Regions from separate parts of the Paracoccus sp. PARArs4 genome, predicted to be linked through region 1. Evidence: riboswitches for the same ligand, from Rfam matches in the RefSeq annotation. Region 1 holds a riboswitch; each other region holds the start of a gene.
What was found. Region 1 has a riboswitch for thiamine pyrophosphate ahead of thiC (phosphomethylpyrimidine synthase ThiC). Riboswitches for the same ligand answer to the same signal wherever they lie in the genome.
Positions count from the first base shown of each region.

Region 2: another riboswitch for thiamine pyrophosphate. It lies ahead of QMZ16_RS12510 (thiamine ABC transporter substrate binding subunit); the one in region 1 lies ahead of thiC (phosphomethylpyrimidine synthase ThiC).
Region 3: another riboswitch for thiamine pyrophosphate. It lies ahead of thiD (bifunctional hydroxymethylpyrimidine kinase/phosphomethylpyrimidine kinase); the one in region 1 lies ahead of thiC (phosphomethylpyrimidine synthase ThiC).

Region 1 is NZ_CAMZMW010000006.1:151,285-161,811, reverse strand. Features, by position in the region: gene QMZ16_RS07020 (ABC transporter permease) at 1-652, opposite strand, end outside; gene QMZ16_RS07015 (transporter substrate-binding domain-containing protein) at 717-1,487, opposite strand; gene QMZ16_RS07010 (ATP-binding cassette domain-containing protein) at 1,507-2,274, opposite strand; gene QMZ16_RS07005 (TetR family transcriptional regulator C-terminal domain-containing protein) at 2,453-3,103, shown strand; gene QMZ16_RS07000 (pyridoxal phosphate-dependent aminotransferase) at 3,121-4,299, shown strand; gene QMZ16_RS06995 (Hint domain-containing protein) at 4,303-6,087, opposite strand; gene thiC (phosphomethylpyrimidine synthase ThiC) at 6,330-8,108, opposite strand; TPP riboswitch at 8,226-8,346, opposite strand; gene QMZ16_RS06985 (Hint domain-containing protein) at 8,546-9,781, shown strand; gene putA (bifunctional proline dehydrogenase/L-glutamate gamma-semialdehyde dehydrogenase PutA) at 9,778-10,527, opposite strand, start outside.
Region 2 is NZ_CAMZMW010000015.1:24,651-35,177, forward strand. Features, by position in the region: gene QMZ16_RS12475 (PhoX family phosphatase) at 1-810, shown strand, start outside; gene QMZ16_RS12480 (DUF1850 domain-containing protein) at 865-1,233, opposite strand; gene QMZ16_RS12485 (TRAP transporter permease) at 1,230-3,326, opposite strand; gene QMZ16_RS12490 (TAXI family TRAP transporter solute-binding subunit) at 3,380-4,333, opposite strand; gene QMZ16_RS12495 (CAP domain-containing protein) at 4,466-5,713, shown strand; gene QMZ16_RS12500 (ATP-binding cassette domain-containing protein) at 5,727-6,413, opposite strand; gene QMZ16_RS12505 (thiamine/thiamine pyrophosphate ABC transporter permease ThiP) at 6,424-7,959, opposite strand; gene QMZ16_RS12510 (thiamine ABC transporter substrate binding subunit) at 7,935-8,918, opposite strand; TPP riboswitch at 8,949-9,051, opposite strand; gene mutS (DNA mismatch repair protein MutS) at 9,120-10,527, shown strand, end outside.
Region 3 is NZ_CAMZMW010000003.1:172,783-183,309, reverse strand. Features, by position in the region: gene QMZ16_RS03720 (response regulator) at 1-1,605, shown strand, start outside; gene QMZ16_RS03715 (ATP-binding cassette domain-containing protein) at 1,808-2,866, shown strand; gene QMZ16_RS03710 (methionine ABC transporter permease) at 2,856-3,530, shown strand; gene QMZ16_RS03705 (MetQ/NlpA family ABC transporter substrate-binding protein) at 3,574-4,347, shown strand; gene QMZ16_RS03700 (thiamine phosphate synthase) at 4,393-4,992, opposite strand; gene QMZ16_RS03695 (thiazole synthase) at 4,989-5,747, opposite strand; gene thiS (sulfur carrier protein ThiS) at 5,749-5,946, opposite strand; gene QMZ16_RS03685 (FAD-dependent oxidoreductase) at 5,930-6,898, opposite strand; gene thiD (bifunctional hydroxymethylpyrimidine kinase/phosphomethylpyrimidine kinase) at 6,891-7,691, opposite strand; TPP riboswitch at 7,743-7,845, opposite strand; partial or broken gene QMZ16_RS03675 (DEAD/DEAH box helicase) at 8,058-9,773, shown strand; gene QMZ16_RS03670 (ABC transporter ATP-binding protein) at 10,020-10,527, shown strand, end outside.

The sequences.
Region 1 (10,527 bases):
GCGTCAGGACCAGGTACAGAAGCCCCGCCGCGATGAAGAACAGGAAATATTCCCGCGTCGCGGCCGCCGCCTGCTTGGTCACCAGCGTCAGTTCGCTGAAGCCGATCACCGCCAGAAGCGCGGTGTCCTTGGTGGCGATCATCCACAGGTTCGCCATGCCGGGAATGGCATGGGGCAGCATGGCGGGCAGGGTGATGCGGCGCATGACGCGCATGGGGGACATGCCGAAGGAATGCGCGGCCTCGATCTGGCCGCGCGGCACGGCAAGGATCGCGGCGCGGATCACCTCGGTGGTGTACCCCCCCTGCACGAGGCCGATGACCAGGATCCCCGCGGCAAGCCCGTTCACGTCGACGCCCCCGGCGCCGAACAGGCCCATCAGCCGGTTCAGCAGGTCCGTGCCCGCATAGTAGAAGATCAGCATCAGCACCAGTTCGGGCACCGCGCGGATGGTCATGGTATAGATTTCGGCCAGGTCGCGGGACACCCGCCCGCCATAGAGCTTGGCCACAGCGCCCAGGATGCCGATGACGATGCCCAGGGCATACCCGCCCGCAGCCAGCTGGATCGAGCGCCAGAAGCCCGCAAGCAGCGCGCCCCCCCAACCCGGAGAGTTCAGGGCCAGAAGCCCGAAGTCGATGGACTGAAACAAGATCGCGTCCGTTCTGTCGTGTCTGATGCGACCGGCCCCGATGGCGGGGCCGGCCAAGCGGGCGTCACTCGCCGTAGATGTCGATGTTGAACCAGGGTTCGGCCAGCTTGGCATAGGTGCCGTCGGTGCGGATTTCCGCGATGGCGGCGTTCACGCGGCCCAGCAGCTCGGTATCGTCCTTGCGCAGGCCGACGCCCACGCCATAGCCCAGCACCTCGGGGTCGTTCTGCACCGCGCCCAGGTATTCGCAGCAGGCCTGTCCCTCATCCGAGTTGATGAACGGGTCCATCGCCAGCGCGTCACCGATCACGGCATCCAGCCGGCCCGCCGCAAGATCCTGCAGTTCCTCGTCCAGCGTCTGGTAGACGCGGATCTGCCCGGCCACGTCGCCGTAATACTTCTCGGCATAGACCTGCTGGATCGAGCCGGACTGCGCGCCGATGATCGCGCCTTCCAGCGCCTCGGGGCTGTTGCCGTATTTGCTGCCCTTGGCGACGATCAGGCCGGTGGGCGTGTCGTAATACTTGTCCGAGAAGCTGATCTGTTCCGCGCGCGCGGGCGTGATCGACATGGAACCCACGATCATGTCGATCTTGCCGGTGTTCAGCGCGGGGATGATGCCTTCCCACGCGATGGGGGTGACTTCGCATTCCTCGCCGATGCGGGCGCACATCTCGTGCATGAAGTCCACCTCCCAGCCGGTCCATTCGCCGCTGGCATCGGGCGTGTAGAAGGGCGGATAGGGTTCGGCCGAGACGCCGACCTTCATGACCTCGGCCATTGCCGGGGTGGCAAGGCCGGTTGCTATGGCAAGGGCTGCTAGGATGCGTGTCATGTTCTCTCCTGTTGCGGTGTCACGCGGCATTCCCGAGGAATTGCCGCAGATGGGGCGACCGGGGGTCGCCGAAGATCTGCTCGGGCGGGCCCTGTTCCTCGATCCTGCCGTCGCGCAGATAGACCACGTGGCTGGCGACGTCGCGGGCAAAACGCATCTCATGGGTCACGAGGATCATCGTGCGCCGTTCGGCGGCCAGGTCGCGGATCACGGCCAGCACCTCGCCCACCAGTTCGGGGTCCAGCGCCGAGGTCGGCTCGTCCAGCAGCATGGCCAGCGGATCGACCGCAAGCACGCGGGCGATGGCGGCACGCTGCTGCTGGCCGCCCGACAGATGCGCGGGCCATGCATCGGCCTTGTCGGCCATGCCCACCCGTTCCAGCGCGGCGCGGGCGCGGTCCTCGGCCTGCGCGCGGGGCAGGCCCAGGACATGGACCGGAACCTCGGTCACGTTGCCCAGCACGGTGCGGTGCTGCCACAGGTTGAAGTTCTGGAACACCATGCCCAGCTGGGCGCGGATGCGCTGGACCTGCCGCGGATCGGCGGGCACGAGGCCGCCGTGGCCGGGACGCATGCGGTATTCCTCGCCCCGGATGGCGATGCTGCCGGAGCTGGGCTGTTCCAGCAGGTTGATGCAGCGCAGCATCGTGGACTTGCCCGAACCCGACCCGCCGATCACGGCCACCACGTCGCCCGGACGGGCCGTCAGCGTCACGCCGCGAAGCACATGCGCATCACCGAAGCTCTTGTGCAGATCGGTGATCTGGATGGCGGGGTCGTCCTGCATTCCTGTCCTTTCGCGTTGGTGGCGTCGACGGGTTGAATTTCCCGTCTTGTTGTACGACTGTAAAACAATAGCGCCGCGATGACAGTGGTTACCCGAACGGAGGCTGCATTTCGATGGAAAAATGGGCGGATCTGCCTTTTGCATGCGCACTGCCCGTATATTGGGCAGTCACCCCGGCATGACCCGGCGCAGCTTCCAGCGCCTGTCCGAGGATGCGCGCCGCAACGACCTGCTGGAGGCCACGCTGGCGGTGATCGCGGATTGCGGGATCAACGCGGCCTCGGCCCGGCGCATCGCGGAACGGGCGGGCGTGTCGGCGGGACTGATCCGGCACTATTTCGCATCCAAGGAGGAGATGCTGCACGCGGCCTATGCCCATCTGATCGGACAGCTGATCTCGACCGCCGCGGAACAGGCCGATCTAGGCGGGACGGATGCGGATGCGCGGCTGGCGGGCTTTGTCGAGGCCAACCTGTCGGCCCCGAACCTGTCGGATTTCAAGCTGTCGCTCTGGGCGACCTTCATCGGGATGATCCGGTCGGATGCCGCCTATGCCGCGATCCACCGCGACGGATACCGCGAATTCCTGGAGATGCTGCAGGTCATGATCGCGCCGGTCCGTGTGGCCCATGACCTGCCCGCGACACCCACCGATTGCCGGCGGCTGGCCATCGCGCTGAACGGGCTGATCGACGGGCTGTGGCTGGAAGGGTCGCTGGAACACGGGCTGTACGATCCGCGCGAACTGGCCGCCATCGGCCTTCGCGCCGCCGAGGACATCCTGCGATTGCCGGAAGAAACGCTTCTCCGCCATCGGGCGGGACAATGACACAAGGGACACATGCCATGCGCTATGCCGACATCACCGACAGGCTTGCCGATCTGGGCGGCGACAAATGGGCGCTGCACAATGCCGCGCGCGCCGCGATCGCGGCAGGCGATCCCGTGATCGAGCTGACCATCGGAGAGCCCGACATCACCACTGATCCGGCGCTGATCCGCGCCTGCATCGACGCGCTGAACGCGGGCCGCACCCGTTACTCCAACGGGCGGGGCGAGGGGAACCTGATCGAGGCCCTGATCGACACCTATCTCCCGCGCATGCCCGAGATCGCGCCCGGAAACATCCTGTGCTTCCCCGGCACGCAGACCGCGCTCTATGCCGTGATGCAGGCGCTGGTGCAGGACGGGCAGGGGGTGCTGATCGGCGATCCCTACTATGCGACCTATGAAGGCGTCGTCCGCGCGACGGGCGCCCATGTCCAGCCCGTGCCCCTGCGGATGGAGGACGGGTTCGTCCTGCAGCCCGACGCCCTGGCCGCCGCGATCACCCCCGAAAGCCGCGTCCTGCTGCTGAACACGCCCCACAACCCGACGGGCGCGATCATCCCCATGGACGTGCTGGAACGCATCGGCGATCTGGCCGTCGCCCATGACCTGTGGATCGTCTGCGACGAGGTCTACGAGAAGCTGATCTTCGCGGGCGAATTCGCATCCCCCCTGCAGATCGCGCGCCTGAGGGATCGGGTCGTGGTCGTCTCGTCGATCTCGAAGACCTTCGCGGCGACGGGCTTCCGCAGCGGCTGGGCCATCGGACCCGAGGAATTCTGCGACCGGCTTCTGCCCATCTCGGAGACGATGCTGTTCGGCAACCAGCCCTTCATCGCGGACATGACCGAGGCTGCGCTGCGCGGCCATGTCGATACCGCCGACAGGCTTCGCACCGCCTTCGCGCGCCGCGCGGGGATCGTGCAGCGGGCCGTGCAGGCGATACCGGGCCTGCGCGCCGACATGCCCCGCGGCGGCATGTTCATCATGGTCGATGTGGGGGGCACCGGTCTTGACGGCGACGCCTTCGCATGGCGCCTGATGCAGGAGAAATCCGTGGCGGTCATGCCCGGCAGCTCTTTCGGGGCCGAGGCCGCGAACCTGGTGCGCATCGCGCTGACCGTGCCAGACGAGGTGATGGAGGACGCGATGACCCGCATCGCCGAGCTGTGCGCGGCGATGGCCGTCCCGGCCTGAGGATCAGTCGAGGGCGGCGACCAGCGGGCGGGCATTCTTGCGGTGCCGCATCGCCAGTTGCCGCCCCTGCCGCCCCGAGGGAAGGGTGCGCGCCCCCGGCATGGGGCCGTCGCGCAGCTCGGGGAATATCGCTAGGATCTCGTCGCGCTGCGCGTCGTCCAGCGCGGCCATGGCCTGCGGACCGGCAAAGAAGGTCTCGGCCTCGGCGCCGTTCGCGAAGACGATCTCGTGGCGGGGCAGCAGGATGTGGTGATAGGTGACCGCCGAGGGCGGCATCGCCTCGATCCCATCGATCCCGAGAAGCTGCTTGGCGGCCACCAGCACCTCCGAGGCGCCGAACATGCGCCGCGCGATGCCCGACCGGATCAGGATGCGGTGCTGGGGTGAGACGACAAGGTCCGCCGAAGGGCAGCCCGGGCCGAGCGCGCCCGCGCGGATGCGGATGGGGCACAGCTGCGGCTGGCACAGCAGCTCGACCGGCGACATGGCGCGGGTGCCCTTCCACAGGACGGGCTGCGCGCCGTTGTCGCGCGTCAGCACCAGGTCGCCATCGGTCAGCGCCTCGATCGGGCGGGGGCCGTGCGGGGTGCGGATCATGGTGCCCGACGCGAAGCACGTCACCATCAGCGCGGCGCCGTTCAGCTGGGCTGCCGACACGCCGACCAGCGTCAGCTGTCCGGTCGCGGTCGCGCCGGGAGCCGCCAGCATGATGGTGATCGAGCCGTCCGCGTTCTCGGTGCAGGCGTCGCGCAATGCGGCCATGCTGGGAAAGAAGCTGGCGAGGTCGATCACGTCCTCGGTGGCGTCGAAATCGGTGATGACGTCGTTCCCGGACCCCATGCCGGCAAAGACATCACGCCCCGCGCCCCCCGTCAGGGTGTCGTGGCCGTCGCCACCGTCCAGCGTGTCGTCGCCATCGCCGCCCCACAGCCTGTCGTCGCCGCCCGCCCCGAACAGCAGATCGTCGTTGACGCCGCCCCAGAGGTCTTCGTGGAAGAAGGTCCCGATCACCGTGGTATCGCTCGAACCGGCGGACTGGCCGGAGACCAGAGTATTCCGGGCGAAGTCGTCCGCGCTGCGGGCATCCTCGCCATCCAACGCCTCGATCGCGGCGGCAAGGTCGTGATACTGCGCCGACAGATCGGTAGAGTAGCCGCCGCTGCCATAGGTCCTGGCCGCGGTCCCGATCAGGTATTCGCCGGTCTGGCCGTCAGGGGTGGTATAGGTTGCCCAAGTTCCGCCACCGCTCATGCCGCCTTCGACCTGGACGCCCGTGACGTTCCAGGTCCGCCCCGGATCGCCGTTCACATCGTAATCCACCGAGCCCGCGATCGTGCCGGACGTCTCGTAAGGGGTTTCGTAGCGGGTCGTTCCGTCCGTCGGGTTCGAGAGATAGCCCGTCACCCAAGCCTGCGCGCCGATCAGGTCCGCCGGATCGGACATGATCAGCATCGGTGCTGCCGGGCCGTCGTACCGCTCGCCCTCGGCGCGGGCGTCGGCCTGCATCGCGATGTCATAGCCGGCATAGACGAAGCCGTCCGGGTCCTTGTAATCGTCCCATGTGGTCGAATCGGCAGGCAGCGTGAAATCGGATTCTTCGGCCCGATGCGACGATGTTTCGCCATCCAGCCCACGCTGTGGCGTCGCCGAGCTTGCCCCCCCCTCCGATGGGCGATGGTTCGCCGTCAGATAGATCCCGCCGCCGATATGCACCCCCGAGAACTTGACCTGCACCATCGTCAGGTGGCGCAGAAGGTCGGAACCGGGATCGACGGTCTCGAGGGTCATGGGCAGCATCCCGCATCAGGGCCCGGTATCGAACGCCGCACGGGGCCGTTCTCGTCCGGGTTGTGTTAACCTTAACGAGAAACCTAACCTTTCGGTTAGGTGGAAAGAAGGATTTTCAGCACTTACACATGCCGGATGCCGCATGTTTTCGCATCGCGCAGCAATTCCTGCCGCACGATGCTTCTCGCCCTCTGCGTGTTTCGAACCTTCCCCGCAGACCTTCCCCGCGGGGAGGGAGGCCGTCAGTCCTCGACCGGGACGTACAGTCTGCCGCCCTCGCGGAACTTCTCGGCCATCTCCTCCATGCCGCGGGTCTTCTCGGCCTCGGCGCGGATGTCGTGGCTGATCCGCATCGAGCAGAATTTCGGCCCGCACATCGAACAGAAATGCGCGACCTTGTGGGCCTCGGCGGGCATCGTCTCGTCATGCATGCCGCGCGCGGTGTCGGGGTCGAGGCCGATGTTGAACTGGTCGATCCAGCGGAACTCGAACCGGGCCTTGGACAGCGCATCGTCGCGGGCCTGCGCGCCGGGATGCCCCTTGGCAAGATCCGCCGCATGGGCCGCGATCTTGTAGGTGATCACGCCGGTCTTCACGTCGTCGCGGTCGGGCAGGCCCAGATGCTCCTTGGGCGTGACATAGCAGAGCATCGCAGTCCCGAACCAGCCGATCATCGCCGCGCCGATGGCGCTGGTGATGTGGTCGTAGCCCGGCGCGATATCGGTCGTCAGCGGCCCGAGGGTATAGAAGGGGGCCTCGTGGCAGTGCTTCAGCTGCTCGTCCATGTTGGCCTTGATCTTGTGCATGGGCACGTGACCCGGCCCCTCGATCATGACCTGGCAGTCCTTGGCCCATGCGATCTTCGTCAGCTCTCCTAGGGTGTGCAACTCGGCGAATTGCGCCTGGTCGTTGGCATCGGCGATGGACCCCGGACGCAGCCCGTCGCCCAGGCTGAAGCTGACGTCATAGCGGCGGCAGATGTCGCAGATCTCGTCGAAATGTTCATAGAGGAAGCTTTCGCGGTGATGGTGCAGGCACCATTTCGCCATGATCGAGCCGCCCCTGCTGACGATGCCGGTCACGCGTTTCGCGGTCATCGGGATCATGTGCAGCCGCACGCCCGCGTGGATGGTGAAGTAATCCACGCCCTTCTCGGCCTGTTCGATCAGCGTGTCGCGGAATATCTCCCATGTCAGGTCCTCGGCCACGCCGCCGACCTTCTCCAGCGCCTGGTACAGCGGCACGGTCCCGATGGGCACGGGCGCGTTCCGCAGGATCCAGTCGCGGATGTTGTGGATGTTGCGACCGGTGGACAGGTCCATGACCGTGTCTGCCCCCCAACGGATGGCCCAGACCATCTTCTCGACCTCTTCCTCCATCGACGAGGTCACGGCCGAGTTGCCGATATTGGCGTTGATCTTGACCTTGAAGTTGCGGCCGATGACGACCGGCTCCAGTTCGGGGTGGTTGATGTTGGCCGGGATGATGGCGCGGCCCGCCGCGATCTCGTCCCGGACGAATTCCGGGGTCACGAGGTCGGGCAGGACGGCCCCCATCGGGTCGCCATCGGTCGTGTGGGCGGCGATGCGGCCCTCGTTCTCGCGGATGGCGGCGAATTCCATCTCTGGCGTGACGATGCCCGCGCGGGCATAGGCGAGCTGCGTCACGGCACGGTCGTCCGTGGCCGCAAGGGGCTGGCGGGCCTGCGGGAAGGGCGCGACCAGCCGAGCGCCGGTGGCAAAGCCATTGTCGGCATCCGTCACCGCGCGCCCGTCATAAGGCGCCACGTCGCCGCGATCGCGCTGCCACGCGCCGCGCACGGGTGGCAGGCCGCGGGCGATGTCGATCGCGATGTCGGGGTCGGTATAGGGGCCCGAACTGTCATAGACAGTCAGCCCCTCGCCCGTGGTCAGGTCGATCCGGCGCATCGGCACGCGGATGTCGTGCAGGCTGCCCGGCACGTGGATCTTGGTCGAGGCCGGCAGCGGGCCGGTGGTGATTGCGGGGATCGTGTCTTTCATTCCGGGTCTCCTCATGCGGAAAGCCAGTGTGAAAGCCTTGGCAGAAAGCGGACCGGTCCGGCCCGCGCAGGGGCCATCAGCGGCCCGAAAGGACCGCACCCTGTTTCAAAGGTTCGCGGGATTGCCCTTCGGTCTTCCTACGCCAGCATCAACTGGTTCAGGTTCTAAGGGTCGCGTCACCGGGGTTTCCCCCCGTCTGCCTCTCAGTCCCCTTGGCGGGACTCCCCTGACGTGCGGGCAGGGTGGACCGATCCGGCGGTGGCGTCAAGCGCTGGCGAGATGCCGGAAAACCCGACCGGGATGATCGGTCGCACTATCCCAAAGGACAGGCGTGCTATGCTTGTTGGGTAGCGACTGGCCCTTTGTGCAGGCGCGGGCCGGTGCTGCGGCGGCTAGCCTGATCCCGATGGACAACCCGATAAGACGAAGGAAGCGACATGCCCCTTGCGCCCGGTGATCTGATCTTTGTCGGCTGGGATACCGACAACAACGACGCGGCCTTCATCACGACCGTTCCGCTGGTCGCGGGCGAGGTCATCTATTTCACCGATGACGAATGGAACGGGACCAGCTTCTTCGGAAACGAGCAGCTGATGGAGTGGACCGTTCCCGCAGGCGGCATCGCGCCGGGGACCGTCGTGACGGTGGACATGGACACGACCACCCGCTCGGCCAGCGTGGATGCCGGGGGGACGCTGGACTATATCCGCGGAGGCTTCTCGCTGGCGGGCGCGAACGAGATGTTCTGGGCGTTCCAGGGCACCCGCGACGGCGACATCGTGACGCCCACCAACTTCATCGCCGTCATCGGCAACGAGGCCGACGGCAACGATGCCCAGACACCGAACCTGACCGGGACGGGGCTGACCACCTCGAACGGGGCGGTCATCATCGACGGCGACAACGATTACATGGAATGGGTGGGCGATGCCGTCCTGCCCGCCACCGCGACCCGCGAAGAGGTCATCGCAAGCGTCTCGGACACTTCGAACTGGGTCGTGGCGAATGGCAGCGGGGTGAACAACCCGAACGGGACCGGCTTCAACGTCAACCAGGGCGTCGTCTGCTTCGCGGCGGATACGCTGATCGCGACCCCTGCGGGTGCGGTTCCGGTGCGGGCGCTGCGCCCGGGCGACATGGTCCTGACCGAGGATTCCGGCCCGCGCCCGCTGTCATGGGTCGGCAGCCGCCGCATCACCCGCCCCGAGATGGAGGCGAACCCCCGGCTGCGCCCCGTCCGCATCCTTTCTGGCGCGCTTGGCGGCGGGCTGCCGCGCCGCGACCTGCTGGTGTCGCGCCAGCATCGCATCCTTCTGTCCTCGGCCATCGCGGAACGGATGTTCGGCGAACGGGAGGTGCTGCTGCCCGCGATCCGGCTGACCGCGCTGCCGGGGATCTTCGTCGATAAGGAGGTGACGCAGGTCACCTATCTTCACCTGATGTTCGACCGGCACGAGATCGTCCTGGCCGAGGGTGCCCCCGCCGAGAGCCTGCATACCGGCCCGCAGGCCATGGACAGCATCACCGACGAGGGCCGAGAGGAGATCTTCACGATCTTTCCCGAATTGCGGCGCGGGGACGCGCGGCCCATGGCGCGCCACGTCCCCGATGCCGCCCGTCAGAAGCGGCTGGTCGCCCGTCACCTGAAGAACGAGCGACCGGTCCTGTCCTAGCCCGCCAGCAGGGTGGCGTTGCCACCTGCCGCGGTGGTGTCCACGCACAGGTGGCGTTCGTGGCGCAGATGCGCGCGGTCGGGCCTGGCCGCGATCAGCGGAACCAGCGCGCCGTCGCGCAGGGCCAGCGCCTCGGCCATGGCGCGGCCCGTCGCCTCGTCGCCCCACCACAGGACCGCCGCCAGATCCGGCAGATCGCGCAGCGCCTGCGGATCGAGGCTGCCCTGCGCCTGCACCGGCTGACCGCCAAGCGCCTCGACGGCCTGCGCCTGCGCGGTGACCGCCGCGGTGCCGGGACCCATGCACAGAACGGGACCGCGGGGCAGGGATGCCAGGCGGTTCAACTCGCCGGTGGGGCCGGGCATCAGCGTCTCGTCGCGCGGGGCGCCTGCGGGGGCGTCCTGCAATGCGCGGGCGATGCGTGCGGGATCGTCCGCGCGGTCCCATGCGGTGCCGGGCTGGCCGGGTTCGGGGGCATAGAAGCGCGGCAGATAGTTCGGCCCGCCCGCCTTGGGTCCGGTGCCCGATAGCCCCTCGCCGCCGAAGGGCTGGCTGCCCACCGTCGCGCCGACCTGGTTGCGGTTCACATAGAGGTTGCCCGCATGCACCGCGTCCGTCACCTCTTGCACGCGGGTGTCGATGCGGGTGTGCAGGCCGAAGGTCAGGCCGTAGCCGCGCGCGTTGATCGCCTCGATCACGCGGTCCAGATCGCGGGCCTTGTAGGTCGCGACATGCAGGACGGGGCC
Region 2 (10,527 bases), on a different contig from region 1:
GTCAGCCGCGACACCTACGAGGAAGGTGGCGACACGTCCTCGCTGCTGTCCGAGGGCACGCTGTTCGCCGCGAAGTTCAACGACGACATGACCGGCGAATGGCTGGCCCTGACGCCCGAGACCACCGGCATGGAGGCCGCCGAGATCGCGATCTTCACCCGCATGGCCGCATCGGCCGCCGGTGCCACCACGATGGACCGCCCCGAGTGGATCGCCGTGAACCCGACCGCCCCCGAGGCCTATTGCTGCCTGACGAACAACAGCAAGCGTGGCGCGGATGCGACCAATGCCGGCGGCGACGACATGAGCACCAACGCCCCCAACCCGCGCGAGACGAACGAATACGGCCAGATCGTGCGCTGGCGCCCGGTGGATCAGGACCACGCCGCGGACGGGTTCGAATGGGATCTGTACGTGATGGCGGGCAACCCGACCGTTCACAAGGACGGCCCCTATGCGGGCACCGACAACATCAACGCGGGCAACCTGTTTAACTCGCCCGACGGGATGCAGATCGACTCGACCGGCCTCATCTGGATCCAGACCGATGGCGACGATTCGAACGAGGGCGAGTTCGCGGGCATGGGCAACAACCAGATGCTGGCGGGCGACCCCGAGACCGGTGAGATCCGCCGCTTCCTGACCGGGCCGAACGGGTCCGAGGTCACCGGCCTGACCTGGTCGGCGGACAAGCGCACGATGTTCGTGGGCATCCAGCACCCCGCCGCGCCCTTCCCGGACGGCGAAGGCAGCCTGCCGCGTTCGGCGATCGTGGTGGTCAAGCGCGACGACAACGCACTGGTCGGCTGAGGCCGGATCTTGCCGGAATGCGAAGGGGGCGCGGGTGACCGCGCCCCCTTTTGGTCAGGGTGCCGCGCAGTCCTGCGCCTGCCACAGCCGGATCGGTCGGTCGCCTTCCGGCAGGTCGTGGCATTCGCCCGCCGCGCACAGGCGCCAGCCGCCGCCCGTGGCCCCCGACGCGCCCAGCAGCACCTGCGCCACGGGCGGGGTATCGGGTTCCCACCACCACGCGCCGTCGCGCAGCACGGCGTCGGGGGCAGGCTCCATCCCGGCACCCGATCCGGTGATGCGGGCCTCGACCGGGGCAAGCCCGGCCTCGGTCGCCTGCCAGCGCTCCCACCAGCGGGTCCGTTCCACCGAATGGGTCCATTCCAGCGTGAAACCGGGGGCGGCCAGCGTCAGGACCGCCGCCCCCGCGGCAACGCAGATCACCGCGCCTTGCGCGTGCGCAGGACATGCGCCGCGAGGAAGGCCGCGGCCAGCCCGAAGCCGATCTGGTCGGACAGGGGCATCGCCAGGATCAGCGACACGCCACCCGCCATCGCCAGCAGCCGTTCGGGAATGGTCGTGCGGTTCAGGAAGAAGCCCACGACGGCGATCCCCCACAGCCCGATCCCCAGAACGGTCTTGAGCAGCACATAAGCCACCTCGACCGGATAGCCCCAGGCCTCGGCGATGGCGCCCCCGTCCTGCAGCATCAGCGAGGGCGTGTAGACGGCCATGAACGGGATGATGAAGCCCGCAGCCGCCAGCCGGATCGCCTGCAACGAGATCTTCAGCCCCGGCGCCTTGGCGATCGGTCCCGCCGCGAAGCAGGCCAGCGCCACCGGCGGCGTCAGGTCGGCCATGATCCCGAAATAGAAGACGAACATGTGGCTGACCAGCAGCGGCACGCCCAGTTCCAGCAGCGCCGGCCCCGCCAGCGACGAGGTGATGATGTAGTTGGGGATCGTCGGGATCCCCATCCCCAGCACCAGGCAGGTCAGCATGGTCAGGAACAGCGACAGGAACAGGTTGTTCTCGCCAATGGCGATGATCGCGCCGATGAAGGTGGACGCGATGCCCGTCAGGGTCAGCGTGCCGATGACGACGCCGACGATGGCGCAGGCCATGCCCACGGGCAGGGCGTTGCGCGCGCCCTGCGCCAGCGCGTCGCGCACGATGCCGATGGTCGGGCGCGTGCCCTGGAACAGCGCGCAGGCCAGGATCAGCGTCGCGATGACGATGACCAGCAGGTTGATCCCGAACTTCAGGAACGCCGCGCAGGCAAGGCCCAGTGCCACCCAGAAGACCATGCGGAAGGCCTGCGGCCCGATCATGGCGGCCAGCGGCGTGCCCAGGATCAGCACGGTCACCAGCGCCAGGCCCATCGTGCCCGCGAAGATCGGCGTGTAGCCCGCGAACAGCAGGTAGACCAGCGCCGCCAGCGGCAGCACCAGCGGCCATTGCGACCGGACGGCGTGCCAGGGGTTCGGCAGGCTGTCCTTGGGCAGGCCGCGCAGGTTGTCGCGCCCGGCCTGCAGCCAGACCATCCAGAAGACCACGCCGAAATACAGCACCGCCGGGACGATGGCCGCCTTGACGACCGAGGCATAGGGGACGTTCAGCGTCTCGGCCATGATGAAGGCCACGGCGCCCATGACCGGCGGCATGATCTGCCCGCCCATGGATGCCGTCGCCTCGACCCCGCCCGCGAAGGCGGCCTTGAACCCCGATTTCTTCATCATCGGGATGGTGAACTGCCCCGAGGCGACCACGTTGGCGACCCCCGACCCCGAGATGGTGCCCATCAGCGCCGAGGACAGCGTGGCGACCTGCGCGGGTCCGCCCCGCACGCCGCCCACCAGGCCAAGCGCGAAATCGTTGAACAGGTTCAGCATCCCCGCCCGTTCGAGGAAGGCCGCGAAGACCACGAAGATGAAGATGTAGGCGCTGCTGACATAGATCGGGCTGCCATAGATGCCCTCGGTCCCGAAGGCGAAATGCTCCACGATCTGGTCATAGCCGTATCCGCGATGGATGAAGGGCGGCGGCAGGTGCTGGCCGAAGAAGCAATAGGCCAGGAAGATCGCCGCGATCACCGCCAGCGGCCAGCCCATCAGGCGGCGCGCGCCCTCGAAGACCAGCACGACCAGGATCGTGCCCATCACCAGGTCCATCTGCGTCAGGAACCCGGTGCGGCGGATCAGGTCGTTGTATTCGACCCAGTTGTAGACCCCGGTCGAGAAGCCCAGCAGCCCCAGGGCCCAGAACAGCGCCTGCGTCGTGCGGGTCCTGGCCAGAAGGTTGCCGATCAGGCCGAAGCCCAGAAGCAGCAGGAAGCCCACATGCATGGCGCGGACGACCTGGCTGGGCAGGGTGCCGTAACCCGCCGCCCAGAGTTGAAAGAGGGAAAAGGCCACGGCCAGCCAGAAGGCCACGCGGCCCATCAGGCCCTCGCCGAAGCCCGGCGGCAGACCTTCCGAGACTTCGGCCTCGGCATGGGGATCCAGACGAGTCGCCTCGTCGGTCAGGGGTGCGGACATGGGGGTCTCCAGGAAAGATGGCCCCGCGCGTCACGGCGCGGGGCCCTGGGGCATCACTCGATGATGCCGATTTCGCGATAGTAGCGCTCGGCGCCCGGATGCAGCGGGATCGAGACGCCCTCGACGGCGCCCTCGGGGGTGATCCCCTCGGCGGCGGCATGGGCCGAACGCATGCGGTCCAGGTTCTCGAACAGCTGCTTGGTCATCTGGTAGGCGGTTTCCTCGCTGACGCCCTCGTGGGTGATCAGCATGTTGCCCACGGCGGCGGTCGGAACGTCGGCATCCTGCCCGTTATAGGTGCCGGCGGGGATCACCGCGGGCGCATAGGGCGCGCCGATGCTGGTCACGACCTCTTCGGGAATGGCGACCAGGTTGATGTCGTGGGTGGCCGACAGGTCCTTGATGAAGGCGACGCCCAGCCCCGAGGATTGCAGCGTGGCCTCCAGCTGGCGGTTCTTGATCAGCTCGGCCGATTCCGCGAAGGGCAGGTATTCCACCTTGCCCAGGTCGTCATAGGACATGCCGCCCGCCGCGAAGATCGCGCGCGCGTTCAGCTCGGTCCCCGATGCGGGTGCGCCGACGGACAGGGTCTTGCCCTTCAGATCCTCGAGCGTCTCGGCGCCGGTCGAGGCGTCCGCGACGATCTGGATATAGTTCGGATAGATGGCGGCAAGCGCGCGCAGTTCCTTCAGGGGGCGCGGGAAGCCCGCTTCCTCGTTGCCCTCCCATGCCATCTGCACGGAATCGCCCAGGGCAAAGCCCAGCTCGCCCCGGCCCTGCGCCAGCAGGTTCAGGTTCTCGACCGAGGCCTTGGTCGACTGCACCTGCGTGCGCGCGCCCTCGATCGTGTCCGCATAGATCTCGGACAGGGCAACGCCCATCGGATAGTAGACCCCCGAGGTGCCGCCGGTCAGCACGTTGATGAATTCCTGCGATTGCGCCAGCGGCGCGCTGGCCATCAGCGACAGGGCCGCGGCCGGAAGGGTCGCTGCGATGCGTTTGATCATGTCGGTATCCTCCCAATGATACTGCGCGCAGGGTAGCGATATTTCGCCCAACGGAAAGCCCGAAGGCCGGGGGCGCTGGAAATCATGGAACAGTTGAGCCACATCCAAAGGCACAACCCTGAAAGGAACGCCATGACCGTCGCGACCGATGCCGAACGACTGATGCTGGACCTCGTGAACGGGGCGCGGGCCGATGCGGGGCTGGACGCGCTGACGCTCGAGACGCATCTGAACGCATCGGCGGACGCCCATAGCGACTGGATGCTGGCGCAGGACGTCTTCTCGCATACGGGGGCGGGGGGCAGTTCGGCGACCGACCGGATGCGCGATGCGGGGTTCGATCTGTCGGGCGCGTGGATGACGGCCGAGAACCTGGCCTTCGTCAGCATCGACGGCGACGGCTCGCTGGCGGACGAGATCGCGACCCTGCACCGCAACCTGATGAACAGCGACGGCCATCGCGCCAACATCCTGGACCCCGACCTGACCCTGGTCGGCATCGGGCTGCAGGTGGGCGAATATGACGGTCATCGGGTGCTGATGGCCACGCAGAACTTCGCCCGCACCGATGGCGAGGTCGTGCTGGACCTTGGGCAGGGCGTCACTATCGCCGAGGCCGACGCGCCCGGCATGTTCGTCGCGGGCGTCGATCGCGGTTCCTGGGAGGACCAGAACCCCGATGCGACGGGCGGCGTGTCCCAGGCGGCCGACGACCTGCGCCTGAACGGCGGCGACAACCAGGTCGCGGGGATGGGCGGCAACGACTGGATCGCGGGATTTGCGGGCCATGACACCCTGTCGGGCGGTGCGGGCAACGACCGCCTTGCAGGCGGTGCGGGCTTCGATTCGATGATGGGGGGCGATGGCCACGACCGGCTGGCGGGCGGTGACGGGGCCGACTGGCTTGCGGGCAATCGCGGGGCGGATCACCTGCGCGGCAATGCGGGCCACGACAAGCTGTTCGGCGGCAACTGGCACGACCGGCTGGATGGCGGGCTGAATGCCGACACGCTGCATGGCGGGAACGGCAACGACGTTCTGAACGGCGGGCAGGGCTTCGACCGGCTCTTTGGCGGGGCGGGGCAGGACACGCTGGCCGGCGGCTCCGAGGCGGATGTGATGTCGGGCGGCGCGGGTGCCGATGTCTTCGTCATCAAGCAGGGCGACGGGCATGACCGCATCACCGATTTCGGCAACGGGGCCGACCGGCTGTTCGTCGACGCCGACCTGATCGGCGACGATGTGGCGGGCTTCGTCGCGGATCGCATCACCGACACCGGCAGCGGTGTCCGCATCGATTTCGGCGGCGGCGACCTGCTGGTGCTGGAGGGTGCGGACCTGACCGTCGCGGATGTCGCGGACGACATCTTCCTGGTCTGAGCTACGGGTCGGCTCAGCCGAAGGCCCGCCCCAGATAGTCCCGCAGCGCGGGTGGCGGATCGCGCAGCAGGTCCCGCGTGGGCTGCGGCGCGTGACAGCGCCCGTCCTGAACGACGATGGTATCATGCGCGAAGTCCAGCGCGTCCTGCGGATCATGCGTGACCATCAGCATCAGCGCGCCGGTCTCGGACCCGATGCGGTCCAGCAGGTCCAGCATCTCGGATTTCAGGGCGGGCCCGAGGGCGGCGAAGGGCTCGTCCAGCAGCAGGATGGGCCGCGCCCGCAGCAGCACGCGGGCCAGCGCGACGCGGCTTTGCTGGCCGCCCGACAGGCTGGCGGGCAGGCGGTTCTCGAACCCCTCCAGCCCGACATCCGCGATGGCGCGGGCCACGCGGTCGCGCTGATCGCGCGACAGGCGCAGATCCGGGCGCAGGCCCAGCCCGACATTGCTTGCGACATCCAGATGCGGGAACAGGTTCTGGTCCTGGAACAGCACCGACAGCGGGCGCTTGCCCGGGGGAATGGCGGTCAGGTCCCGCCCCTCCCATGCGATGCGGCCCCGGTCCGGCGTCAGGAACCCCGCGATCAGCGACAGAAGCGTGGTCTTGCCCGCCCCCGACGGTCCGATCACGGCGATGCGCCCGCCGGGCTGCAGGTCCAGGTCGGCTGCGAATTCCCACCCCTCGCGGTGCAGGACGATGTCGCGGCATTCAAGCAAGGCGGCCTCCTCGGTCGAAGATCCAGAACAGCGCGAAGCTGATCGCCATCAGCAGGACGGCGGCGGCGCTGGCATCCGCCATCCGGTAGCTGGTCATCAGCTGATAGAGCTTCAGCGGCAGCGTCGGCTGATCGGTGGAAAACAGCGCGATCACCCCCAGGTCGCCCATCGCCAAGGCCGCCGCAAGGCCGCCCGCGAAGCCGACGGGCCGCGCCAGTCGTGGCAGCACCAGCAAACGCAGCCGCGCGATGCCGGTCATGTCCAGCGATGCGGCCAGCCGCCCGTAATCCTGCTGCATGGTCCGCGCGGCGGGGATCAGCGCCCGCAGCGCGAAGGGCAGGGCCATCATCGCGTTCACGCCCACCGTGACCGGCAGGGCCAGCGCCTGCGCGCCTGCCACGTCGCGCAGCAGGATGAACAGCCCCGTACCCAGTACCAGCGGCGAGGCGACCAGCGGCAGCATGCCCGCCCCCTCGACCCACCCCGAGGGGCGGCGCGCAAGGTGCAGCGCCATGATCAGCGCGACCGACAGCGTCAGCAGGGCCGAGATGACGGCCATCACCACCGACCGGATCGCGGCGGTCCAGACCTCGGCGGGCAGGTCGGGGATGGCGGGCAGGCCGCGCAGGGTGACGGCCCCGATGGGCCACAGCAGAAAGGCCGCGGCCAGCGCGATGGCCAGCGCATCGGTGCCCTGCCGCCAGCCCGCCGGGCCGCGCCAGGTGACGCGGTCGTCGCGCCCCGCGCCGAAGCTGGCGGGCACGGCGATCCAGCGCGTGGCCAGAAGCGCCGCCACGCAGATCGCGATCTGGATCAGCCCCAGAAGCGCGGCCTTGGACAGGTCGAAATCGAAGCGGAACGCCTGGTAGATCGCCAGCTCGACCGTGGTGGCGCGCGGTCCCCCGCCAAGCGCCAGCGCGACCGTGAAGCTGGTCAGGCACACAAGGAACACCGCCAGCCACGCGCCGGGCAGCACGGCCCGCAGCATGGGGCGCTCCAGGTGGCGCGAAATGTCGCGCGGCGCGAAGCCCAGGCTGTCGGCCAGGCGGAAACGCTCGGACGGGATGGCCTGCCAGCCCTGCAGGACCAGCCGCACGGACAGGGGCAGGTTGAAGAACACATGCGCGAGGATCACCCCCTGCCAGCCATAGACGCTGATCTCGGGCAGAGACAGCGCGCGCAGGGCGTCGTTGATCGCGCCCTGACGCCCGAAGACCGCGACAAGGCCCATGATCGCCACGATCACCGGCAGGATGAAGGGCGCGCCCAGCAGAGTGACCAGCAGCCCGCGCCCCCAGAACCGCCGTCGCGCCAGCGCGCGCGCCACCGGCACCGCCAGCAGCGCGGAAATCGTGGCCGACAGCGCCGCCTGCCAGATGGTGAAGCGCACCGCCCGCCAGTCCCAGGACGACAGGCCCGACAGCCCCTCGGCCTGCCATGCGACGGCGGCCAGGGTCCCCAGGATCAGCAGGGCCAGCCCCGCCGCGATGGCGGGGCCCGCACTCAGCCGGAAAAGGCGCGCAGCCATTCGTCCAGCGCGGGTTCGCGCATTTCCTCGGCCTTGTCCTCGGGCTGGAAGAAGGTCTTGTCGGGGCGCGGCAGGTCGCGCATGACCTGCGGCCAGTCGTCCTGCGGCAGCTTGGCGGGCAGGGACCAGTTGGCCAGCGGAATCGTCGCCTGGAAGTCGGGGGTCAGGATCCAGTCCATGAAGTCCTGCGCCAGTTCCGGCTGATCGGTCGATGCGACCTGCGCGGCCAGTTCGGCCATCAGGTAATGCCCCTCGGGAAAGATCGCGGCCTTCTTGGCCGGGTCGTCCTCGGCCTCGATGTGATAGGCGGGCGAGGTGGTGTAGGACAGGACCATGTCCACCTCTCCCTCGGTAAACAGACCATAGCTCTCGGACCAGCCGCGCGTCACGGTCAGCACCTTGGGGGCCAGCTTCTCCCATGCCTCGGGGGCGTTCTCGCCATAGACGGACTTCACCCACAACAGCAGCGCCAGCCCCGAGATCGAGCTGCGCGGATCCTGGATCGCGATCTTCAGATCGTCCGGCGCGTCCAGCAGTTCCTCGAAGCTGGCGGGCGGGTTTTCCAGCCGCGTCTCGTCATAGACGAAGGCGGTTTCGCCCCAGTTGTAGGGCAGGAACACCTCGTCGGTCCATTCGACGGGCAGCGACAGGTCGGACGTGTCCTGGCCATGCGGCGCGAACAGGCCCGATGCGCGGGCGCGCGCGGTCACGTCGGTGTTCAGGCCGAAGACGATGTCGGCCTCGGTTCCCTCGCCCTCCAGCATGATGCGGGGCAGGATGTCGCCGGTCACGAATTGCAGGTCGCAGTCGCAGAAGGCCTCGAAGCCTTCCTCGATCTTCGGGCCGGGGCCCCATTCGCTGGCGATGTAATCGCCGGCATAGACGGTCAGGACGGGCTTGTCCTGCGCCATGGCGGGTCCCGCGGCCAGTAGCGCGCTCAGGATCAGGGGGGTTCTCATCGCTCTCCTCCTTGGCAATGTCACGAAAGGAAAGAGGTGCGGCACCTTCCCTCCGCCGGTCTGAACCGGATCAGGTTCTGCGGGTCCGCGTCGCGCGTCTCAGCCCATCCGAAGGGCACCCCGAGGTCGGACCGAATGTAGTGGTTTCGCAGGGTTGCGCAAGCGGCTAGAAACGGGCGCGACACGGCGCAAGGACCCGACATGAGCGATCAGCCCACCCCGATGATGGCCCAGTACCTGGCAATCCGCGAGGCGAATCCGGGTGCGCTGCTGTTCTATCGCATGGGCGATTTCTACGAGATGTTCTTCGAGGATGCCGTCGCCGCCGCCGCCGCGCTGGACATCGCGCTGACGAAACGCGGCACGCATCTGGGCGAACCGATCCCGATGTGCGGCGTGCCGGTCCATGCGGCCGAAAGCTATCTTCTGACGCTGATCCGCAAGGGGTTCCGCGTGGCCATCGCCGAACAGATGGAGGACCCCGCCGAGGCCAAGAAGCGCGGCAGCAAATCCGTCGTCGCCCGCGACGTCGTCCGGCTGGTCACCCCTGGCACCCTGACCGAGGAGACGCTGCTGGAGGCCCGGCGCCACAACTTCCTTGCGGCCTTCGCGCAGGTCCGCGACGAAGGCGCGCTGGCCTGGGTCGACATCTCGACCGGGTCGTTCCAGGTCATGGAATGCCCGCTGCCCCGCCTTGCGCCCGAACTGGCACGCCTGTCCCCGCGCGAGGTGCTGGCCGCCGAAGGCGCGGGGCTGGACGAGCTGATCGAGGATGCCGGCGCGGCGCTGACCGACCTGCCCGCCTCCTGCTTCGACAGCGCCGCGGGGTCGCGCCGGCTGGCCGCGCTCTATGGGGTCGAGACGCTGGACGGGTTCGGCAGCTTCTCGCGGTCCGAGCTGGCGGCGATGGGCGCCATCGTCGAATACCTGGAGCTGACGCAGAAGGGCCGCCTGCCGCTGATGCGCCCGCCCATGCGCGAACGCGCGGGCGGCGCGGTGCAGATCGACGCATCGACGCGGCGCAACCTGGAACTGACGCAGGCCCTGTCCGGCGGGCGCGAGGGGTCGCTGCTGGCGGCCATCGACCGCACCGTGACGGCAGGCGGCGCGCGCCTGCTGGAACGCCGCGTCAGCGCGCCCTCGCGCGATCTGGCGGTGATCCATGCGCGCCACGATGCAGTCGAATCGCTGGCGGACGACGCGCGGCTGACGGCGGATCTGCGCAGCGCCCTGTCGCGTGCGCCCGACATGGACCGCGCCCTGTCGCGGCTGGCGCTGGAACGCGGCGGGCCGCGCGACCTGGCCGCGATCCGCGCGGGCCTGACGCAGGCCGCGGCCATCGCGGACCGCCTGCCGGACGATGCGCCGCCGCTGCTGCTGGAGGCCGCCACCGACCTGCGCGGCCATGACGACCTGATCGACCTGCTGGACCAGGCGCTGGTGGCCGAGCCGCCGCTTCTGGCCCGCGACGGCGGCTTTGTCGCGACCGGCCACGATGCCGACCTGGACGAGACCCGCCGCCTGCGCGACGAGGGGCGCGGCGTCATCGCGGGGATGCAGGCCGATTACGCCGCACTGGCGGGCATCGGCAGCCTGAAGATCAAGCACA
Region 3 (10,527 bases), on a different contig from region 1:
GAGCGCACGCGGGGGGTGCCCATCATCTTCGTCACCGCGGCCGAGATGGACGAGGCCCGCCGTTTCCGCGGCTACGAGGCGGGCGCGGTCGATTACATCTTCAAGCCGATTGACCCGGTGATCCTGAAATCCAAGGCCGAGGTCTTCTACCGCATCGGTCGGCAGGCCAAGGACCTGCTGCGCCAGCGCGACGAGATGCAGGCCATCGCTCGGCATCGCGACCAGGTCGCGGCCCAGCTTCGGGCGCATGTAGACAATTCACCGCTGGCCTTCGTGGCGCTGGCCCCCGATCTTCAGGTGCGGGCATGGTCCAAGGGTGCCGAACGCGCTTTCGGGCGCAGCTCTTCCGAGATGCTGGGGCAATCCGCCAACCGGACCGGTTGGCTGGACGATGACGGCGCCCGCCAGCTGACCGAATGGCTGGCCGCGGCCGACGAACAGGCGCCGCGCTTCTCGACCGAGCTGCAGCTGGATCACGCCGACCTGGGGCCGATCCCCTGCGAGGTCTATGGCTCGGTTCTGGATGACGGATCGGGTCCGTCGCTGTCGTTGCAGATCCTGGACATCACCGAACGCAAGCAGGCCGAGGAGGTCCGTTCGCTGCTGATCGGGGAGCTGAACCACCGCATCAAGAACACGCTGGCCAACGTGCAGGCCATTTCGCGCCAGAGCCTGCGTCAGGCGGGCAGCCTCCCCGAATTCGAGCAGAGCTTCGGCGGTCGCCTGCAGGCCCTGTCGCGGGCGCATTCGATCCTGTCGGACGCGACCTGGGCCAGCGCGCCGCTGGATCAGCTGGTCGAGGATCAGGTCAGGTCGGGCACGCTGGACGGCGACCGGCTGCACAGCGCGGGCCCCTCGGTGGAACTGGCCCCCGAGACCATGCTGCGCCTTGCGCTGACGCTGCACGAACTGGGCACGAACGCCGCGAAATACGGCGCGCTGTCGGTCCCCGATGGCCGCGTGCACCTGGAATGGCGGCTGGATGGCCGGCACCTGACGCTGACATGGCGCGAAGAGGGCGGCCCGCCCGTGATCGCGCCTGCCGGTTCGGGCTTCGGCACGACGCTGATCACTGCCGTCGGCGGGGGCGATCCGCGTGCCGTCAGCGTCGATTGGCGCCCCGAGGGCGTGATCTGGACGCTGCGCCTGTCCGAAGGGGTCAGCCCCCATCAGGCCCCCGACAAGCCCCAGCCCGCCGAGGCCGCGCCCGCACCCTGCCGCGCGCAATCCCTGGGCGAAAGCCGCATCCTGCTGGTCGAGGACGAGCCGCTGGTCGCGCTGGACCTGCGCCACGAGCTGGAGGATGCCGGGGCCGAGGTCGTGGGCATCGCCCGCACCGTCCCCGAGGCGCTGGAGATGGCGGGCCAGGTCGAGGTCGATCTTGCGATCCTCGACGGTAACCTCAAGGGGCAGCCGGTGGACGAGGTCGCGGACCTCCTGTCGCGCGACGGTGTGCGCTTCTGCTTCCTGTCGGGATACGGGCGCGAACACCTGCCGCGCGGGCATGACGACGCACCCCTGATCGAGAAGCCCTTCCGTCCCGATCACCTGCGCAGCGTGCTGAACGACCTGCTGGCCGCCCCAAGCGCGACCGCCGCGGAATAAGAACACCGTTCCGCCCGCGCGGCCCCGTCCGGTCCGTTCGTCCGCTGGCCGCACCCGCGGGCGGTCGGTCGTTCCGGCGCGAACCGACGCCCGGTCCGCGCGTTCCCGTCACGGCCTTGCGCGCGGGGGCGGGCGGGCTTGAACCTTCGCCGCCTTTCGGGCATCTGCGCCTATCGCGCGACACCGTCTGAACGGGACCAGTATGAGCAGCACCACCAAAGACGCCGCGATCCTGTTCGAGGGGGTCGGCAAATCATTTCCCAAGGGCGACGGCACCCGCGTCACCGCCCTGTCGGGCATCGACCTTGCGGTCCCGCAGGGCAGCATCACCGGCATCATCGGCCGCTCGGGGGCGGGCAAGTCCACGCTGCTGCGGATGGTCAACGGCCTCGAACGCCCGACCGACGGGCGCGTGACCGTCGCGGGCCGCGACGTGGGCACCGCGCGCGGGTCGGCGCTGCGCCACATCCGCCGCGATGTCGGCATGATCTTCCAGCACTTCAACCTGCTGGCCTCTCGTACCGTGCGCGACAACGTGGCCCTGCCGCTGGAGGTCGCGGGCACGCCCCGCGCGAAGATCCGTCCCCGCGTGGACGAACTGATCGAGCAGGTGGGCCTGCAGGCGCTGGCCGACCGGTATCCCGCCGAACTGTCGGGCGGGCAGAAGCAGCGCGTCGGCATCGCCCGCGCCCTTGCGACCGACCCCAAGGTCCTGCTGTCGGACGAAGCGACCAGCGCGCTGGACCCCGAGACCACGCAGACGGTCCTTGAACTGCTGGCCCGCATCAACCGCGATCTGGGCCTGACCATCCTGCTGATCACCCACGAGATGGCCGTGTTGCGCGACATCGCCAGCCACATGGCCGTGATCGAGGGCGGCAGCATCGTCGAGGCGGGCGAGACGCACAAGGTCTTCACCCGTCCCGCCCATGCGACCACGCGGTCCTTCCTGTCGGGCGTCACCGGCGCGACGCTTCCGGCCTTCATCGCCGACCGCCTGCTGCCCGAACGCCCCGACGGCCCGTCCGAGGCCGTGATCCGCGTGACCTTCGCGGGCACCCACGCGACCGATCCCATGCTGTCGCTTCTGGCGACGGAACTGGGCATCTCGGCCAACATCCTGGCGGGCGCCATCGAGGAGGTGGGCACCCATCCCTTCGGCAACCTGCTGATATCGCTCGATGCGGGGCGGGCGGACGAGGCGCGCGCCTATCTCGAACGTCACGGACTTCTGACGGAGGTGCTGGGCCATGTCCGCTAACCTGATCCCCATCCTATGGGATGCCACGCTGCAGACGCTCTACATGGTGGCGCTGTCGGCCATTCTCGGCACGCTCGGGGGGCTCCCGCTCGGGGTCTATCTGGCGACCTCGCAGCGGGGTGAACTGCTTAGCAGCCCCTGGGTCAACTGGGTGCTGGGGCTGGTCGTGAACGCCACCCGGTCCGTGCCCTTCATCATCCTGGTCGTCGCGATCATTCCCTTCACGCGGATGATGGTCGGGACCTCGATCGGGACGGATGCCGCCATCGTGCCGCTGACCATCGCCGCCATCCCCTTCATCGCGCGCCTGGTGGAAAACGCCATCCGCGAGGTCGATGCCGGCCTGATCGAGGCCGCCCGCGCGATGGGCGCGACGCCCTTCCAGATCATCCGCAAGGTGCTGATCCCCGAGGCGCTGCCCGCGATCACGCTTGGGCTGACGCTGGCCGTGGTCAGCCTGATCGGATATTCCGCGATGGTCGGTGCCGTCGGCGGGCAGGGCCTGGGCGATCTGGGCATCCGCTACGGATACCAGCGCCTCATGCCCGAGGTGATGCTGGCCGTCGTCGTCATCCTGATCGTGCTGGTCCAGCTGGTGCAGTCGCTTGGCGAACGCCTTGCAGCCCGCGTGGATCGCCGTGCCGCCCGCAATCGTGGCCATTAAGGCCCCGCGACCCGTTTTCCGCAGACAAGAAAGGACCAATCCGATGCTGCGTCTGACTGCCTTCACTTCCGCACTTGCCCTCAGCGCCGCCGCCGCCATGGCCGAGGACATCAAGGTCGGCGTCTCGCCCGGCGAACATGGCGAGATCATGGAAGAGGTCGCCAAGGTGGCCGAGCCGATGGGCCTGAACATCGAGGTCATCGAGTTCTCGGACTATGTCGTGCCGAACCAGGCGCTGGCCGATGGCGACCTGGACGCCAACAGCTTCCAGCACCGCCCCTATCTGGAAAACCAGATGAAGGATCGCGGGTTCGAGCTGGTCGAGGTGGGCACCACCATCACCACCCCGATGGGCGTCTATTCCGACAGCCTGACCGACATCGCGGACCTGCCCGAAGGGGCGCAGGTCGCCATCCCGAACGACCCGACCAACGGTGGCCGCGCGCTGCTGATCCTGCAGGATCTGGGCCTGATCACCCTGGCCGAGGGCACGGGCCTGGTCCCCAGCCCGCTGGACGTTCAGGACAACCCCAAGGGCCTGCGGTTCCTCGAGCTGGACGCGGCGCAGCTGCCCCGTGCGCTGGCGGATGCCGACATCGCGGTCATCAACACGAACTATGCGCTGGCCTCGGGCCTGTCGCCCAAGGACGACGCCATCGCGATGGAGCAGGACAGCCCCTACGTGAACATCCTGGTCGTGCAGGACGGTCGCCAGGACGAGGCATGGGTCAAGACCCTGGTCGAGGCCTATCAGAGCGCCGAGGTGAAGGCCTTCATCGACGAGAAATACGAGGGCGCCGTGCTGACCTCGTGGTAAGCCGCGACGCATGACGACAGGGCCGCCCCTTCCGGGCGGCCCTTTTCATTGCGCCGTGACGCGCAGCCATTGCCGGATGCGGGCCTCGGGGTCGGGGTTCAGCGTGATGTCGGTCACGACCGAGACGATATCGGCCCCCGCCGCGAAGGCGTCCGGCGCTCGGTCGGTGTTCAGCCCGCCGATGGCCACCAGCGGCAGATCGCCCACCAGCCTGCGCCATTCGGCGACCTTGCCCAGGCCCTGTTCGTGCCAGCGCATCTTCTTCAGGATCGTCGGCCAGACCGGCCCGAGCGCAATGTAATCGGGCGCCAGCGCCAGCGCGCGGTCCAGCTCGGCGCGGTCATGCGTGGACACGCCCAGCCGCAGCCCGGCACGCCGGATCGCGGGCAGGTCGGCCTCGTCCAGATCCTCCTGTCCCAGATGGATCCAGTCTGCGCCAAGGTCGATCGCCGCCTGCCAGTGGTCGTTCACCACCAGCGTCGCGCCATGATCCCGCGCCAGCGCGAGGCCGCGCCGCAGGTGGTCGCGGACCTCGGCGTCGGGGCGGTCCTTCAGGCGCAGCTGCACCAGCCGCACGCCAAGGGGCAGGGCGCGTTCCAGCCAGTCCGCGCTGTCGAAGATGGGATAGAAGCGCGACAGTGTCACAGCCATGCCTTTCCGATGACGGGGGTCGAGGGGACGGCCATGTCGCGCGGCGACATCGGGTCCGCATCGCGGGCCATCCGACCGGCCTCGACCGCGCGGGCGAAGGCGCAGGCCATCAACGCGGGATCGCCCGCCTGCGCGATGGCGGTGTTCAGCAGGATCGCGTCGAAGCCCATCTCCATCGCCTCGGCGGCGTGGCTGGGCAGCCCGAGGCCCGCGTCGATCACCATGGGCACGTCGGGAAAGGCCGCGCGCAGCATCCGCAACCCGTGGCGGTTGTTCAGCCCCAGCCCGGACCCGATGGGCGCACCCCAGGGCATCAGCACCTTGCAGCCCGCATCCAGCAGGCGCTGCGCCAGCACCTGATCCTCGGTGGTATAGGGGAAGACCTCGAACCCTTCGGCGGACAGGGTTTCGGCGGCGTCCAGCAGGCCGAACGGGTCGGGCTGCAACGTGTCGGAATGGCCGATCACCTCCAGCTTGATCCAGTTCGTCTCGAACATCTCGCGGGCCATGCGGGCGGTGGTGACGGCCTCCTTGGCGCTGTGGCATCCGGCGGTGTTCGGCAGTAGATGCACGCCCAAGTCGCGCACGATATCCCAGAAGCCCTGGCCGCGCCCGCCCTCGCGGCGCAGCGACACGGTGGCGACCGACGCGCCGCTGCGGCGGAACGCGTCCTCCATGATCGCGGGCGAGGGGTATTGCGCCGTTCCCAGCATCATACGCGACGACAGCTCGGTTCCATAGAACAGCATCTCAGCCCCCCTGCATCGGGGTCAGGACCTCGATCCGGTCGCCGTCGCGCAGATCATGCGCCGCGCGCGCCGACAGCGGGACGAAATCGCCGTTCACCGCCGTCACGACGCGGGCCTCGGCCCAGCCCAGTTCCCGAAGCGCGTCCAGAAGCGTGGGGGCGGCGATGTCGTGCGGCTCTCCGTTAACCTCGATCCTCATGGACGAGTTCTCCTTTCGTGTCGTTCAGCAGAAGGTCGGCGGCCTGGCGGGCAAGGGCGGGGGCCAGAAGGAAGCCGTGCCGGAACAGGCCGTTCAGCCGCAGGATGCGGCCCTTGCGCGTCACGCGCGGGATGTTGTCGGGGTATGCGGGGCGCAGGTCGGCGCCGGTCTCGACCAGCTCGGCCTCGGCCAGGCGGGGGTCCAGCGCATAGGCGGCCGACAGCAGTTCCAGAAGCGACCGCACGTGGATGGGACCGCAAGAGGCGCTTTCAAGCTGGGTGGCCCCCAGCATCAGCCGCCCGTCGCCCCGCGGCACGACATAGAGCGGGTGGCGCGGGTGCAGCAGCCGCACGGGGCGCGTCAGCGCGATCTCGGGGCTGCGGATGACGACCATTTCCCCGCGCACGCCGCGCAGGCCAAGGGCGGCCATGCCGCGTGCGTCGATGACGGTGCCCGCGATATCCTCGGGGGTGGCCTCGGCCCGTTCGACGCCCACATCGCGACGGTCAAGGTCGGCCAGCAGGTCCGCCAGCGCGGATCGCGGGTCCAGATGGGCCTCGTCCGGGAAATGCAGCCCGTCGCGGTGGTCCAGATCGGGTTCCAAGGCCCGGATGCCTTCGGCGTCCAGCCGATGCGCGCCCTCGGTCCGGCGGGCGAAGCGGTCCAGCTCGGAACGATCGCGATGCAGCGCGACGACCAGCGTGCCGCGATGGGTGACGGTGGTGACGCGCGCCCAGGCGGCGGCAGCCTCGCGCCCAAGGCGCGTCACGACGGGTTCCGCCGTCGCACCTTCGCAGTCCGGGGCCAGCATTCCGCCCGCCCACCAGGAACAGCCATGCGGCCCCGGCGGTCCGTTTCGGTCCAGCACGCGGACCCGCGCCCCACGGCGCGACAGTTCATGGGCGGCGAACAGTCCCGCGACGCCCGCGCCGATGATCGTGATCTCAGCCATGCCAGGCCGCGTGGAAATGATGCACCGGCCCGTGCCCGCCGCCGACGCCCAGCCCGTCCGCCGCGGCGATGGCACCCTGAAGATAGCCATGCGCGGCCCGGACCGCCTCCGCCATGCCCTTGCCCTGCGCCAGCCCCGCCGCGATCGCGGCCGACAGGGTGCAACCGGTGCCGTGGGTGTTGCGCGTGGCGCGGCGCGGCGCGCTGAGGCGCAGGACGCCGCCCGGGGTGATCAGCAGGTCGGGGCAGATATCGCCCGCCAGATGCCCGCCCTTCATAAGCACCGCGCGCGCGCCAAGTTCCAGCAGCGCGCGGCCCTGTTCGATCATCCCATCCTCGGATGTCGCATCGCGCGCGCCCAGCAGGCAGGCGGCCTCGGGGATGTTGGGCGTCAGCAGATCGGCGCGGGTCATCAGCCGGTCCCGCAGCGACCTGATGGCCGAGGGGCGCAGCAGCGCATCCCCAGATTTCGCGATCATCACCGGATCCAGCACGACCGGCATGTCGTCGGGCAGCTCAGCGGCCACGGCGTCGATGGCCTCGGCATCGCCCAGCATCCCCAGCTTGATCGCGCGCACGTCCAGATCGCCCAGCACCGCCGACATCTGGGCACGGATCATGGCGGGGCTTGCGGGTTCGACCATGCCGACGCCAAGCGTGTTCTGCGCGGTCAGCGCCGTCACCACGCTGGCGCCATAGACGCCGAGCGCCGAGAAGGTCTTGAGGTCGGCCTGGATTCCCGCGCCTCCGCCGGAATCCGAGCCTGCGATGGTCAGGGCAATGGGGGTCGTCACGTCATCCTCCTGGTGGGGCGGGGGTGACGGGGGGCCTTGCGCAAGATGCGCCTGCGGGCCGGAACCGTTCCCTCCGCCGGTGCAAACCGGATCAGGTTCGATGGGTTGGCACGCAGCCTCTCAGCCCCATGGCGGGGCACCCCAACGGTCATCTGGCGGACGCTAGTGCCGGGCCGGGCGCGCTTCAAGGGGAAATAATGCGGCGGGGTGCCGATGGGGCATGGACTTTGCCGCCCGCCCGCCCTAGAAGGCGCGCTTCGGTGCCGCATGTCCAAGGCGCGATGGCCCCTTGGCTTGGGGCGGATCGCAAGGGCTGGGGGTGCCACCCATCGGGGTTCGAACGTTCCCCCACAATTGGCGATTTCAATGACCGACCACAAAATTCCCGCACCGCTTGCAGCGGCGCTGGCCGAAAAGGGCTATGACAGCCTGACCTCCGTGCAGACCGCCGTCCTGGCGGATGACGCGCAGGGCCGCGACCTTCTGGTGTCCGCGCAGACCGGTTCGGGAAAGACCGTAGCCTTCGGCCTGGCCATGGGCCCCGAAGTGCTGAAGAACGACACCCTGCCCGAGGCCGCGCTGCCGCGTGCGCTGGCGATCGCGCCCACGCGCGAACTGGCGCTGCAGGTGGCGCGCGAACTCAGCTGGCTCTATGCCGGGGCGCGCATCGCGACCTGCGTGGGCGGGATGGATTACCGCAACGAGCGCCGCGCGCTGCAGCAGGGCGCACAGATCGTCGTGGGCACGCCCGGCCGTCTGCGCGACCATATCGACCGCGGGGGCCTGGACCTGACCGCGCTGAAGGTCGCCGTCCTGGACGAAGCCGACGAGATGCTGGACCTCGGCTTCCGCGAGGACCTGGAGTTCATCCTGGGTGCCGCGCCCGAAAGCCGCCGCACGCTGATGTTCTCGGCCACGGTTCCGCCCGCGATCGAGGCGCTGGCCCGCGACTTCCAGAACGACGCGCTGCGCATCAGCGCCATCGGCGAATCCCGCCAGCACGGCGACATCTCCTATCGTGCGATCACGGTCAGCGGCCGCGACCGCGAACCGGCGATCTTCAACCTGCTGCGCCTGCACGAGGCTCAGACCTCGATCATCTTCTGCAAGACGCGTGCGAACGTGAACCACCTGCTGTCGCGCATGTCGAACCGCGGCTTCAAGGCCGTCGCCCTGTCGGGCGAGCTGAGCCAGCAGGAACGCAACCACGCGCTTCAGGCGCTGCGTGACGGACGCGCCCGCGTCTGCATCGCGACCGACGTGGCCGCGCGCGGCATCGACCTGCCGGGTCTGGAGCTGGTGATCCACGCCGATCTGCCGACGAACCCCGAAACCATGCTGCACCGTTCGGGCCGCACGGGTCGGGCAGGGGCCAAGGGCGTGTCCGCCCTGATCGTGCCCGTGTCGGAACAGTCGCGCGCGCAGCGCCTGCTGCAGCGTGCCCGCGTCGTCGCGGAATGGGGCCCCGCGCCCACCGCCGAAGAGGTCGAGGCCCGTGACGAGGCCCGCCTTCTGGACAGCCCCGCGCTGAACGATCCGATCGGCGACGATGCCGCGCATATCGCCAATCTGATGGAGCGCTTCACCCCCGAGGCGCTGGCCGCCGGCATCCTGCGCCTGTGGCGCGAGGGCCGTCCGGCCCCCGAAGAGGTGACGCCGGTCCAGCCGCGCAACTCCTCGGACCCGCGCGCACCCCGCGAACCGCGCGAGCCGCGCCCCGCGCGCGAGATCGGGCCCTCGGTCTGGTTCCGCCTGACGGTCGGCCATACCGGCCGCGCCGAACCGCGCTGGCTGCTGCCCAAGATCTGCGATGCCGGCGGGATCGGCCGTGAATCCATCGGTGCCATCCGCATCCGTCAGGACGACAGCTATGTCCAGATCGCGGCCAAGGACGCCAAGCGCTTTGGCGAGGCATCCGAGCTGACCGACGAGATCACGATGCTGCGGATGGAGGGCGAGCCCGACCTGAGCCCCGAGGCGCGCCGAGCGCCGGGTGGCAAGCCCGCGAAATTCCAGCGGCCGAACAGCCGTCCGGGACCGGGCAAGGACGGCCCCCGCCGCGAGGGCAAGAAGCCCCATCGCAAGGGTCCGAAGAAAGCCTGGTAAGCCGCTGCTTCGACGATGAAAAAAACCGCTGCCCGTTCTTCGGGCGGCGGTTTGCCTTTTCTGGGGCAGCGAAAGATTTCGCCCGCCCTCATGCCGGATCGGGGGATGCAAGACCCCCGTGCCGTGGCGCAACCATGTCGCAAATAATGTTGCCAGCTTGGCCGGGGGGCGCTTAACCTCCGACTGCGCTGAACGACAAACCGACAACAGGGAGAGCGCCTATTGCTGGACAACCGTAGTGGCGACGCATTCGTCGCCTTCGAGCATGTGCAGAAAAGCTATGACGGTCAGACACTTGTCGTGAAGGATCTGAACCTTGCAATCGGCAAGGGCGAATTCCTCACCATGCTTGGGCCGTCCGGGTCCGGCAAGACCACCTGCCTGATGATGCTTGCGGGCTTCGAGACCGCGACCCATGGCGATATCCGGCTGGACGGTCGGCCGATCAACCAGGTGCCTCCGCACAAGCGCGGTATCGGCATGGTGTTCCAGAACTATGCGCTGTTCCCCCACATGACCGTGGGCGAGAACCTGTCCTTTCCGCTGGAAGTGCGCGGCATGACCAAGGCCGAGCGCGAGGACCGCATCAAGCGGGCGCTGGACATGGTCCAGATGGGCAGCTTTGCCAGCCGGCGTCCCGCGCAGCTTTCGGGCGGTCAGCAGCAGCGCATCGCCCTGGCGCGGGCGCTGGTCTTCGATCCCGAACTGGTTCTGATGGACGAACCCCTGG